Regions from separate parts of the Bacillus methanolicus genome, predicted to be linked through region 2. Evidence: riboswitches for the same ligand, from Rfam matches in the RefSeq annotation. Region 2 holds a riboswitch; each other region holds the start of a gene.
The links. A riboswitch is a leader RNA that binds a small molecule or an ion and turns the genes downstream of it on or off. The one in region 2 is predicted to bind S-adenosylmethionine.
Positions count from the first base shown of each region.

Region 1: linked by a shared signal. The riboswitch ahead of mtnW (2,3-diketo-5-methylthiopentyl-1-phosphate enolase) and the one ahead of C0966_RS06250 (methionine biosynthesis PLP-dependent protein) in region 2 are both predicted to bind S-adenosylmethionine.
Region 3: linked by a shared signal. The riboswitch ahead of metK (methionine adenosyltransferase) and the one ahead of C0966_RS06250 (methionine biosynthesis PLP-dependent protein) in region 2 are both predicted to bind S-adenosylmethionine.

Region 1 covers NZ_PNFF01000001.1:549,172-553,620, reverse strand. The annotation lists gene C0966_RS02830 (methylthioribulose 1-phosphate dehydratase) at 1-95, opposite strand, end outside; gene C0966_RS02825 (2-hydroxy-3-keto-5-methylthiopentenyl-1-phosphate phosphatase) at 92-754, opposite strand; gene mtnW (2,3-diketo-5-methylthiopentyl-1-phosphate enolase) at 751-1,974, opposite strand; SAM riboswitch class I at 2,194-2,297, opposite strand; gene C0966_RS02815 (pyridoxal phosphate-dependent aminotransferase) at 2,384-3,556, opposite strand; gene C0966_RS02810 (carbon-nitrogen family hydrolase) at 3,677-4,449, shown strand, end outside.
Region 2 covers NZ_PNFF01000001.1:1,241,724-1,246,172, reverse strand. The annotation lists gene C0966_RS06260 (bifunctional homocysteine S-methyltransferase/methylenetetrahydrofolate reductase) at 1-130, opposite strand, end outside; gene metC (cystathionine beta-lyase) at 127-1,329, opposite strand; gene C0966_RS06250 (methionine biosynthesis PLP-dependent protein) at 1,326-2,438, opposite strand; SAM riboswitch class I at 2,521-2,637, opposite strand; gene C0966_RS06245 (ABC transporter ATP-binding protein) at 2,847-3,635, shown strand; gene C0966_RS06240 (ABC transporter substrate-binding protein) at 3,756-4,449, shown strand, end outside.
Region 3 covers NZ_PNFF01000001.1:2,307,878-2,312,326, reverse strand. The annotation lists gene pckA (phosphoenolpyruvate carboxykinase (ATP)) at 1-410, opposite strand, end outside; gene C0966_RS11525 (thiol-disulfide oxidoreductase DCC family protein) at 620-1,003, shown strand; SAM riboswitch class I at 1,094-1,219, shown strand; gene metK (methionine adenosyltransferase) at 1,605-2,804, shown strand; gene asnB (asparagine synthase (glutamine-hydrolyzing)) at 3,109-4,449, shown strand, end outside.

The sequences.
Region 1 (4,449 bases), 690 kb from region 2:
GCGAGATTCCCGCTCGTCCCCATAAACCAGTCTCTTTCCGCCAATTCATCTTTTACATCAGCAAGCTCATTCCATCTCTCAGCCAACAAACTCATGCTCTCACCCCAATCATCTTTTTAATAGATTCTATACAATCAAAAAATGTTTCAAATGAATCAAATCGAATACCTAGTTCCCGGCATTTATCCTCTAAAAAATCCCGGGCAAGAACGTAATCAGCCTGTTTAGCTGCTTCTAAATCCGTGATCGAGTCGCCAACCACAATTTTATAAAATCTGTTTCCTTCCAGTTTTCTGATAACGGAAGGCTTGCAGCAGCCGCAACCATTTGAACAATAATCATCACAGCTGTACGGCCATAGAATCTCAATATTTTCCCCGCTGAAATCAGCTCCGTTGCAATATAATCCTGCAAAAGGTCCAAATCTTTTAAGAATTGGTTCTACAAAAAAATCAATTCCGCCGCTAACAATAAATAATGGAATATCATGTTCATTAAGAAAATCAATGAACTCTTGAAATCCGGGGCGAATAGAGGCATTCTGAACAGTAAAATGGGCAATTTTATTTCTTAATCTGCTTGGGAGAAGGGAAAACATCTTCCCTACTCCCTCTTGGTTTGTAATTTCCTGAGCTAAAATTTGGTCCTTCACTTGAATCCACTCAGAAGGAGCGAAATTTTGCATAATCGAAATTATATTATCTTTTTCCGTAATCGTTCCATCAAAATCACAAAATACGGCAAATTTTTTCATACGTTCACCTCGAAGGAACCCCATAAATCAATTGCCTTTCTAAGTTCTGGAAAGGTCTCCGCGCTTTCGGATAGTGATTTGCCGGAAAGAACTGCATCAATTGCCTGCCTGAATGCAAGTCCTCCTCCCTTTGTGCCATCCGGATGTCCGTGAACACCGCCGCCTGCATTGATAATGCTGTCAATTCCAAAATCCTGTACAAGAAGAGGCACCAAGCCTGGATGAATGCCTGCTGAAGGAACCGGAAAGCTCGGCTTATAGTCTTCTCTTTCTCTTAAAGCTACAGCCATCGCAAGTGCCTTGTCTCTTTCAAGTGCAACCGTCCCATACGGTGAAGGAAACAAAGAGAAATCGGCTCCCGCATAGCGGGTTAGCTTACCGAGTAAAAGCGAATGAGACAAACCGTAGTAAGGTGATGAGGTGATCGCGCCGCTGAATGCCGGGTGAGCCATAATCGGGAGGGCAATGTTATCATCTTCCCGAAGCTCTTGAAGAATGTCCAAGCCATAGGAAAACACATTAAACAGCAATATGTCTGCACCCAATTCCGCAGCCTTTCTTGCCTGATCACGAAGCTTTGACGAACGCCCTGTTAAATTGACTGCATACAATGTCCGGTGCCCGGTTGTTTCAAAAACATCAAGGAGAGCTTTTTTCCCTTCAGTTATTCGTTGTTCAAATGGCGTCAGCTCATTTTCAAACAGTATTTCGTCATCTTTCACAATATCGACTCCGCCTTTTGCCTGTTCCTTTAGCTGGAATAGCAAATAATTAAGATCCCGGCCAATTAAGCCTTTGAAAATACTCATGACGAGCGGCCTATCGTACACATTTAATTTTTCACGGATGCCGGGAATGCCGAATCGCGGTCCGGGAAAAGCTTTTTTTAGCTCGCTGCTAAACTGTAAATCCAGCAGTTTTATTTTTCCATCCATTGATAATTTTCCGAAAACAGTTGTTAATATGGCTGGAATGTCAAATGAAAAATTCACTGTCGGATAGGCAATTTTAATCAAAGCTTCCGTTTCTTTTTGAGCTCCCCCGGGTGCCAGACCTTCTACAGAAACGACTCTCCCCTTATGTTTTTTGAGCTGATTTTTTTCGAGTTCAGGCAAATTGGTCCAGGAACCGACTGTTAGCCCAAGGGCAATTTCTTCCGCTTTTTTTTCAGGGTCATGTTTGGAGTCAAACACTAAGTACGTCGCAATGATTTCACTCAATTGGAATCTTCCTTTCATGGAAACTGGTTAATACTTACGAAAAATGTTTATTTTTGTTTATCAGGAGTTTACTCCCGTTCAAGGTGCATTTGCTCCCATTCGGCAGGCATCGATATCCTTAAGACTGGTCGATAAATTCAAAAACCGGTTGATAACCTCTTTCTTACGCAACAAAAAAACCTCTTCGACAAGAAGAGGTTAGTGCTGCAAACTAAGATCTTCTCATCTTTCAGCTATTGCTGCAAGAATTAGCACCGTGCTTATAAAATAAGTCGGTTGCCGGGCTTCATTGGGCTCGTCCCTCCGCCTGCTCTTGATAAGAAAACAATATTTGGTTCATATTCAATTTTTTACGCGCTAGATTTATTTGGATTATCGCAGGAATATTTTGATTTGTCAATCCATCATTTTAAAAAATTTTTAAAGCTTTAATTCGCTCAACTGCTTCTAAAAGTCTTTCTTCAGAAGTCAGTAATCCTGCTCTGACATAGCCTTCTCCATGCTTGCCAAAGCCAATGCCCGGCGCAACGACGATATGCGCTTTTTCAAGAAGATAATCAGAAAATTGTTCTGATGTAAAGTTATCCGGCACTTTCAGCCAGGCAAAAAATGATCCTTTTGGAGCTGTTACGTTCCAGCCTATTGACCTTAACCCGTTAATCAAAACATTTCGTCTTGACTCGTACATTTTGTTCAGTTTTTCTACACATTCCTGAGACTCTGTCAACGCAGAAGCTGCGGCCTCCTGAACTGCTCCAAACAAGCTGACATACAAGTGATCCTGTAAAAGGTTAATGGCAGAAATCACACTTTCGTTTCCAACCGCAAACCCGACCCGCCATCCTGCCATGTTATAAGTTTTAGAGAGTGTGTAAATTTCAATACCGACATCTTTTGCACCTTCAAACTGCAAAAAGCTTAGCGGCTTTTGTCCGTCAAAGCCGATGGCTCCATATGCAAAGTCATGAACAACACAAATATCATTTTCCTCGGCAAACTTGACAGTCTGTTCAAAAAATTCTTTTGTCGCCGTTGCCCCGGTCGGGTTATTCGGGTAATTCAAAAACATTAATTTTGCTTTTTTTGCATCTTCTTCCGGCAGATCGGCAAAATCAGGAAGAAAGTCGTTTTCTTCACGGAGCGGCATGGTGATCATCTCAGCACGAGCCAATACAATCCCTGACCAATAATCCGGGTATCCCGGATCAGGAACGAGAGCGGCATCCCCCGGGTTTAACAGACATTGCGGAATTTCAACAAGCCCGGCTTTCCCGCCGAACAATATTGCCACCTCTTTGTCCGGATCCAGTTCCACCCCGTATTCCCGTTTATAAAATAACGCAGCTGCTTGTTTTAAATATCGAAATCCCTGAAATGGTGAATATTTATGGTTCACAGGGTTTGCTGCAGCTTGCTGAAGTTTTTTCACAATATGTTCAGGAGTCGGCTGGTCAGGGTTTCCCTGGCCTAGATTAATGACATCATAGCCTTTCTCAATATATTGGTTTGTTTTTTTTACAAGCGAAGCAAAAAATTGTTTCGGAAGGCTGTTTAATAAATCAGATTGGGAGAAATGTTTCATCGTTACACCTACAATCAGAAATTATTTTCATTTTATAAAATTGTTGAAATTCTAGTCAAAAATAATATAACGTAAATGTAAGCTTGTAAAGAATAAAATTTTTCAAACAGGGTGAAGGTCATGAAATTAACTATAGCATGTATTCAGATGGATCTTGCCTTCGGCGATCCGAAAAAAAATTTTCAATCTGCGGAAAATCTTATACAAGAAGCTGCTGCAAAAAAACCGGATATAATTCTTCTTCCGGAATTATGGACTACAGGATATGATTTGACTCGAATCAATGAAATAGCCGATGAAAATGCTAGTGAAACAACTGTTTTTCTGCAAAATGCAGCAAGAAAACACGGGATCCATTTTGTTGGTGGCTCCGTTGCAAACAAAACCTCTGAAGGAGTCTTTAACACGCTTTTGATTGTCGACAAACACGGCAATAAAATTCACGAATACAGTAAACTCCACTTATTCAAGCTGATGAATGAACATCTTTTTTTGACCCGCGGAAAATCAAAAGGTTTATTTCAGCTTGAAAACAGAAAATTTGCAGGGGTAATTTGCTACGATATTCGTTTCCCGGAATGGATCCGCACTCATACTGCGGAAGGTGCAGAAGCATTGTTTGTTGTGGCAGAATGGCCTCATTCCCGACTTTCCCATTGGCGAAGCCTCTTAATCGCACGCGCAATCGAAAATCAATGTTTTGTCATTGCCTGCAACCGTTCCGGGCAAGACCCGAACAATACATTCGCGGGTCATTCCATGATTATTGATCCGTGGGGGGAAATCATTGCAGAAGCCGGAGAGCAGGAAGAAATTCTTGTTGCCGAAATTAATTTGAGCGAGACAGAAAAGGTTCGGAAAATGATCCCTATTTTCGAAGACCGAATGCCGGA
Region 2 (4,449 bases):
TTGTGATTTGCTCGGCCTGGGAAAGGTTCAGCTCTTCGAAACAGCAGTCTGTTCCATATGAATAAAGAAGAGTTCCCATTGCACCGTCGGCGATTAATATTTGATCTTCTAGTTTTTTCAGGAAGCTCATTTCCTTCCTCCTCGTTTTACGTATATTTCCTTTTCTTCGTAACAATGTTCATTTAAAGCAACAGTAAAGTCATGAATTAGATCATCCGGGTTTTCAAGCCCTACTGATAAACGAAGAAGAGTATCGCTGATTCCCCGTTTTTCTCTTTCATCTTGCGGCATTGCCGCATGAGACATTTTCGCGGGATAGGAAAGAATTGATTCGACCGCCCCGAGACTTACGGCGAATACAGGGATATGAACCTTTGATAAAAATGAACGAAGCACTTGTTCATTGATTAATTCAAAGGAAAGAACGGCTCCCGGCCCTTTTGCCTGCTCTGCTTGCAAAGCATATTGCGGGTGGTTTTTCAGTCCGGGATAATAAACCTTTTTCACTAATGGTTGATCTTCCAAAAATGACGCAATCTTTTTTGCTGATTTGATGGATTGTTCAAGGCGGACATGAAGCGTTTTTAAACCACGCAAAACCAACCATGCATCTTGAACACCGAGAACTGCACCAAATGAATTTTGTAAAAAGGCAAGCTTTTCGGCCAGAATTTCATCTTTAACCACTGCTAAACCTGCTACGACATCACTATGCCCCGACAAAAATTTGGTTGCACTGTGGAGTACAACATCTGCTCCTAATGTAAGGGGTTTTTGCAGGGCAGGGGTTAAAAATGTGTTATCAACAAAGGTTAATGCATCATTTTCCTTCGCGATTTGACTGATTGCTTTAATATCCGTCACTTTTAGCAGAGGATTTGACGGTGTTTCAATATAAAAAACTTTTGTATTAGGGCGTACCGCTTGACGCACGGCTGAAAGATTCGTCATATCGACAAATGTGTGCTCGATTCCATATCTGGTCAAGACTTGTGTTACGACCCTGAAAGTACCCCCGTATACATCTTCAGAAAGGATGACATGATCTCCTTTGGAAAGAAGGAGAAAAGCGGTGGATATAGCTGCCATTCCCGATGAAAAAGCAAATCCTCTCGTTCCTTCTTCCAATTCCGCAATGACTTCCTCGAGCGCTTCGCGAGTTGGATTTAAGCTGCGGCTGTAATCATATTTTCCGAACTGGTCGATGTGAAACTGATGAAAAGTAGATGCATGCTGAATAGGCACACTTACCGCACCTGTCACTGGATCGATTTTTTGCCGATTGTGAAGAAGCAATGTTTCAAAAGAAAAAGTTCCTTGTTCATTCATACTGCAACCACCTTCCGGGCATGGACAAATGCCTGCTCCAAATCTTCTATTAAATCGTGAACATCTTCAATTCCTACCGAAAACCTTAATAGACGATTACAGACTCCGTTTTCCAGCCGGATTTCTTCAGGAATATCTGCATGAGTCTGCGTGGCAGGGTAGGTGATAAAACTTTCTACTCCTCCGAGGCTTTCGGCAAAAGTGATAAGGGAAAGACTTTGCAAAAAAGGATTTACCCATGATTCATCTTTCAATCGGAATGAAACCATTCCGCCTTTTCCGGGATAAAGAACGTCAATGACTGCTTCATGTTCAGAAAGATAAGATACAATTGCTTTCGCATTTTCTTCATGTTTCTTCATCCGAAGAGACAAGGTTTTCATTCCGCGCATTAACAGCCATGAATCGAATGGACTAAGAACAGCCCCTGCAGCGTTATGATAAAGTGCAAGGGATTCGCACAGTTCTTTTCCTTTTGCAACAATGAGTCCGGCAAGTACGTCATTATGCCCTCCAAGGTATTTTGTCGCACTGTGAATGACGATGTCCGCACCAAGTGCTAAAGGCTGCTGCAGCAGCGGAGTGTAGAACGTATTGTCCACAATCAGCAATAAATCGTGCTTTTTCGCAATCTTTGAAACTGATGAAATATCGGTTTGTTCCATGAGGGGATTTGTCGGAGTTTCCAGGAAGATAGCTTTTGTTTGAGGAGTAATATGACTCTCAAGCTCTTCCGGACAACACGTATTTACATATTTGCAGCTTAATCCCCATTTTTTAAAGCCCTGTTCCAATAGCCGGTATGTTCCTCCATACAAATCTTTGCTCACAATCCATTCATCACCGGATTGAAATAAAGACAAAATCGTAAATATGGCTGCCATTCCGGAACTGCAGGCAAAGCCTTGATCACCTTTTTCTAAATCGGCAATTGCATTTTCAAGAATCTGTCTTGTCGGATTTCCTGTGCGGATATAGTCATATCCGGTTGATTGTCCAATGCCTTCGTGCCGATAAGCTGTAGAAAAATAAACTGGCGGGTTTACGGTTCCTGTTGCTTTTTCACTTCGATTGCCGATTTGTGCAAGTTTTGTGTCTACTTTATACATGACCGTCACTCCTTTTATGTAGGAAAAATAAAAAAAGTCTTCTATGATAAGAAGACTTTTGTAATCAGTGAACACAAGCGCCTTCTTATCTTTCAAGTTCAAATGAACTTGCTGGAATTAGCACCTTTTCAATGTTGTAGAAACATTGAAGGTTGCTGAGGCTTCATCGGGCCAGTCCCTCGACCTCTCTTGATAAGAAATCATCAATATTAAATTTTATTTAAACTTACTATACGAAATTGTATTCTGTCAATTCCTTTTTTGCATAATTTTCGAAACTTTTTAATTTTATAAGGTTGAATTTTTGAACAAAGTATATTAAACTTACTAACAACCAATTAATCACACTAATTTGATAGGAATTTAATGAAATTAATCAGCCGAGGTGAAAGGAAGGTTAAGCGAAAATTGGATCATTCTGTAATTATTAAAGTTGATCGTGTCAGTAAAAGTTTTTCGAACAAAGGGCAAACAGAACAAGTATTACATAAAGTCTCGTTTGAATTAAAAAAGGGGGAGATTATTTCTATACTCGGTGAGAGCGGATGCGGAAAAAGCACTCTTTTAAATGTGATCGGAGGTTTTGAAAAAGCTGACAGCGGCAGGGTTCTTTTGGATGGACATATAGTGGAGCGGCCAAGCAGGCGGTGTGTGATGTTATTTCAAAATTATGGACTGCTGCCTTGGCGGTCGGTTCTTAAAAATGTGGAGTTAGGATTAGAAGATCAAGCAAATATACCCGCAAACGAACGAAGAGAGCGGGCTTTTCATTATTTAAGATTAGTCGGACTAAATGATAAAGCCAATCTCTTTCCCCATCAGTTGTCTGGAGGGATGCAGCAGCGGGTTGCGCTTGCCAGAGCGCTGGTCATTCAACCGGAGCTAATCTTAATGGACGAACCATTTGCAGCTTTGGATACGTTTAACCGTTATTATTTACAAGATGAACTATTACGTCTTCAGGACAAAGAAAAAACAACCATTATTCTTGTAACGCATGATATTGATGAAGCAATCTATTTATCTGATCGGATTCTGATCATGAGCGCAAATCCGGGACGTATCCGCAAAGAAATAAAAATCAACACATCAAGACCGAGAGATCGAAGTCATCAAGACTTTCAGCATTTCCGAAAAATTATCTTCGAAGAGTTTCATTTTAACCGTCCAGCACAGCCAATGGAATACAGTATTTAATTTTTTCAGTAAGAAAATATGCCATACAGATAAATTTAATTTACAGAAAGTTATTGCGAGTTGAATTTTTCTGTTATTTTATTTATTTATCTTTTTAAAAATAATTAGGGGGTTAATTCAATGAGGAAAAAAATTAGGAGAGCTTTTACTTTATCATTGCTCATAATGAACCTTATTATTCTTTCAGCCTGCGGGTCAAGTCAAGTATCTACACATAGCAGCGGAGGCGGAAAACGCACAATTAAAATAGGGTACTTGCCAATCACTCATGCAGTGCCATTGTACATAGAAGAAGAGATCGGCAAGAAAAACTTTAAAAATATCAAGCTTGAACTTGTGAAATTTGGATCGTGGCCTGAATTAATGGACGCTCTCAATACAGGAAGGATTGATGGAGCTTCCGTCCTTGTACAACTAGCTATGAAAGCAAAAGAACAAGGAATCGATTTAAAAGCGGTCGCATTAGGCCATCGAGATGGAAATGTAATCGTATCTTCAAAAGAAATAAACCGTGTGGAGGCCTTAAAAGGGAAAAATTTTGCCATCCCACACAAATTTTCTACTCATAATATGCTGCTTTATCAAATGTTAAAAAAAGAAGGGCTTCCATATGATGATGTGAATGTGATTGAACTTCCTCCTGCTGAAATGCCGGCAGCACTTTCTGAAGGCAGAATTTCCGGCTATGTGGTGGCGGAGCCTTTTGGAGCTGTGTCCGTTGCGATGGATAAAGGAAAAGTATTATTCCAGTCTGAAGAGCTATGGGTAAATTCCGTGTGCTGCGCACTCGTTCTAAGAAATGAATTTATTCGAA
Region 3 (4,449 bases), 1.1 Mb from region 2:
AATTGATGGGCAAACAGGTTGTGCCATGCATATTCATTTATTACCTGAATCGGCATGCGGTACTTTTTGTCAGCTCCCGCAAATCCTTTGAATACAAATATTTCTTCTTTTTCCTTTAAGTAGTTTATTACTTTATTATATAGTTTATTAAATGCTTCTTCAGAAATTGGCTGGTTAACAGAGCCCCAATCGATTTTATCTTTTGTAGAAGCTTCTTCCACGATATATTTATCCTTAGGCGAACGCCCGGTGTATTTCCCGGTTGTGGCACGAACTGCTCCGGTTGATGTTAAAGCCCCTTCTTTACGGTATAACACTTTTTCCACTAATTGAGGGACGGACAATTGAATTTGAACATTACTTCCTTTTAACAAATCAGTCAACTCGTTCGGAATCGTAACAGAATTCATCTGATGATTACCTTCCTTTTTCATTTGTTTTTTGTAAGTGGTTACATATCAATTAGTATAACACTTTTAAATAATTAGTCTATACTATATATGAAAGTTTCAATAATATTTTAAAAAATGTACTTTTGAACTGTTTTTAAAATAGTATGTTAAAATAGACATAAATTATGATTTATCTGCCCAAGTCTTATGTTTAACAAATAATAGGAATGATCATCTTGAAAACCATTGCGTTGTACGATCAAACATGCTCATTATGCCAGGAAACAAAGAGAATATTCAACAAACTCGATTGGCTTGGCAAAGTTGAGTGGATCTCCCTTCAGGAGTATGAGAAAAAGCAAAGCTGCTTTCCGTTTCGAAAAGAAGATTTAAGGAAAGAACTTCATATTGTTACTCCGTCCAACAAAATCTATAAAGGATTTTATGCAGTAAGGCGCTTGCTTGTTCTTTTACCTGCAACGTTTTTCTTTGGGATTTTGATCCATGCTCCCCTCGTTGACAGGATTGGGAGTCCCATTTATAAATGGGTGGCAAAAAACAGGCATAAATTTCTGCGGAAAAATTGCGACAGCGGAAGTTGCTCCCTATAGAAAAACATAGGTCCAGCGCAGAATTTAGGCAAAAAAAACAATTGACATCGTTTAACACAATGAGATATGATTTAACCTTGAACGGATACTCTCTTATCCCGAGATGGTGGAGGGACAGGCCCGATGAAACCCAGCAACCTGCTCTATGATGAAATACAGACGTCTAGAGAAAAGGTGCTAACCTGAGGCAAGGATAAAGTCCTTGAACGATAAGAGTGAAAGGCGCAAACCTGACGTTTTCAACCTTTCCTCATGTGCGGGAAGGTTTTTTATTTTGTTTATTTCAAAGGGCATGCAGTCTTTCGTTTTGACAAAAACAATCTATGGCAATAATGCCGGAAAAAATTTAGTTAAGGCATCATAAAACTGCCATGTTTATTTCATACTAATGGGAATGAGTACCGTATCAATTGAGGTTATGGAAATACGATTTGTGAGTTGTCAAGCCCCCAGTGCACAGGTTCGGGGGTCATAAGCCGCCCTGCTGCGGGGCTGAAAAGATGCCTCCTCGCAGATCGTCTTATGCCTGCAGGGACTAATGCGAGGCGCTTCCATTTTCCTGTAACCTCGCTCTATATTATGAAATAAAGGAGGAAGTCAGTTGTCAAAAAAACGTCGTTTATTTACTTCTGAATCAGTAACTGAAGGTCATCCCGATAAAATTTGTGACCAAATTTCGGATGCAATCTTAGATGCCATTTTAGCAAAAGATGCGAATGCTCGTGTTGCTGCTGAAACATCTGTAACTACTGGTTTGGTGTTGGTTACCGGAGAAATCACAACTTCTACGTATGTAGACATCCCTAAAATTGTTCGTGAAACAGTTGCAAATATTGGCTACACCCGTGCAAAATACGGTTTTGATGCTGAAACATGTGCGGTATTAACTTCTATTGATGAGCAGTCTCCTGATATTGCTATGGGTGTTGACAAGGCTCTTGAAGCTCGTGAAGGCCAAATGACTGATGAAGAGATCGAAGCGATCGGAGCAGGAGACCAGGGATTAATGTTCGGCTTTGCCTGCAACGAAACAAAAGAGCTTATGCCTTTGCCAATCTCTCTTGCTCATAAGCTTGCCCGCCGATTAACGGAAGTGCGGAAAGAAGAGATTCTTCCTTACCTTCGTCCGGATGGAAAAACTCAGGTGACTGTTGAGTATGATGAAAACGATAAGCCTGTACGCATCGATACAATCGTTATTTCTACTCAGCATCATCCTGAAATTACACTTGAGCAAATTCAGCGTAATATTAAAGAATATGTTATTGACCCGGTTGTTCCAAAAGAATTAATCGATGAAAATACAAAATACTTCATCAACCCGACAGGCCGATTCGTTATCGGAGGCCCTCAAGGGGATGCCGGCCTAACAGGTCGCAAAATTATCGTTGATACTTATGGGGGTTATGCACGCCACGGCGGCGGTGCTTTCTCTGGCAAGGATCCTACAAAAGTTGACCGTTCAGCTGCTTATGCGGCACGGTATGTTGCGAAAAATATCGTAGCTGCTGGACTTGCAGAAAAAGTTGAGGTTCAGCTTGCATATGCGATCGGAGTTGCCAAGCCGGTATCGATTTCAATTGATACATTTGGTACAGGAAAAGTTAGTGAAGATGTTCTTGTTGACCTTGTCAACAAAAACTTTGACCTTCGCCCTGCAGGGATCATTAAGATGCTAGACCTTCGCCGTCCGATTTACAAACAGACTGCAGCATACGGCCATTTTGGACGCAATGATATCGACCTTCCTTGGGAGCGTACGGATAAAGCAGAAGCTTTAAAGCAACAGGCACAAATTTAACATTCGATGGGAGTTGCATTGAATTATGTAACTCCCGTTTTATTTCTCCGTCTATTTTTTGTGGAAAAGGGGCGGAGCTACATGCTCGTTTTTTAGAGAGCTGTCAATTGGGGTTTACTTCGATATAAATTCGTGTAAACTTCAATTAATACCTGATTTTTCCCGGCGATTTTTTTGTGTTCTAAGTGCATTTTTAATGTGAATAGTGGTAGTATTAGAGAGTATGTTTTTGTTGAATGACGAATGATTACAGGTAATAATTTTTTATATTATTTTCGAAAAAACGGAGAAGGTGACGTACATAATGTGTGGTTTTATTGGTTGTGTACATGAGAAAGCACAAGAATATCGCAACGAACAAAAACTGCTGTTTAAAAATATGAATAATATTATTACCCATCGCGGACCGGATGATGACGGCTATTTCTTTGATGACCATATACAATTCGGTTTCCGTCGTTTGAGCATCATTGATCTGGAATCCGGCCACCAGCCTTTAAGTTATGAAAATGAACGTTATTGGATCATTTTTAACGGAGAAGTTTATAACTATGTTGAACTTCGCGAAGAGCTGCTTAAAGAAGGGCTTACATTTGCTACAGAATCTGATACAGAGGTTATTGTTGCCCTTTACAGCCATTTGAAAGAAAAGGCGGTTGAAAAGCTTCGCGGCATGTTCGCATTTGTGATTTGGGATAAACAGGAGCAAACCCTGTACGGTGCACGCGATCCTTTTGGTATTAAGCCTTTCTTCTATTTTGAAGATGGTGACAAAACGTTCTTTGCATCTGAAAAGAAAAGTATTCTATTAGCAATTGAGAACGATGTATTAAACTACGAGTCATTGCAGCATTATTTAACGTATCAATTTGTGCCAGAACCAAATACGTTGTCTGAAGGAATAAAAAAACTTGAGCCCGGCCATTATTTTATCAAAAAAGTCGGCTCGCCAATGGAAATTAAGCGTTATTGGAAGGCTTCTTTCAACCCTGTTCATAAATCAGAAGATGAATTTATTAAAGAAATTCGAGATGTTTTATTTGATTCAGTAAAAATTCACATGCGAAGCGATGTGCCTGTCGGTTCATTCCTTTCAGGTGGAATCGATTCTTCCCTTATTGCTTCGATTGCAAAAGAGTTTCATCCTGCAATAAAGACATTCTCAGTAGGGTTTGGACGCAATGGATTCAGTGAAATTGATGTAGCGAAAGAGACGGCTGAGAAGCTTGGCGTTGAAAACATCAGCTATGTGATTTCGCCTGAAGAATATATGAACGAACTTCCGAAAATTATGTGGCATATGGATGATCCGCTTGCAGACCCTGCATGCGTTCCATTATATTTTGTTGCACGCGAAGCAAGAAAGCATGTGACGGTTGTTTTATCCGGTGAAGGAGCAGATGAATTATTCGGCGGCTATAACATTTACCGTGAACCGCAATCACTTGAAGTGTTTGATAAAATCCCTAAAGCCGGAAAATCGTTTTTAAAAGTCATTGCCAAAATAATGCCGGAGGGTATGAAAGGAAAGAGCTTCATTGAACGCGGCCTCACTCCGATGGAAGAGCGTTATATAGGCAACGCCAAAATGTTTACAGAAGAGGAAAAACGTAATCTTTTAAACGTATATAATGAAGGTCTAAAC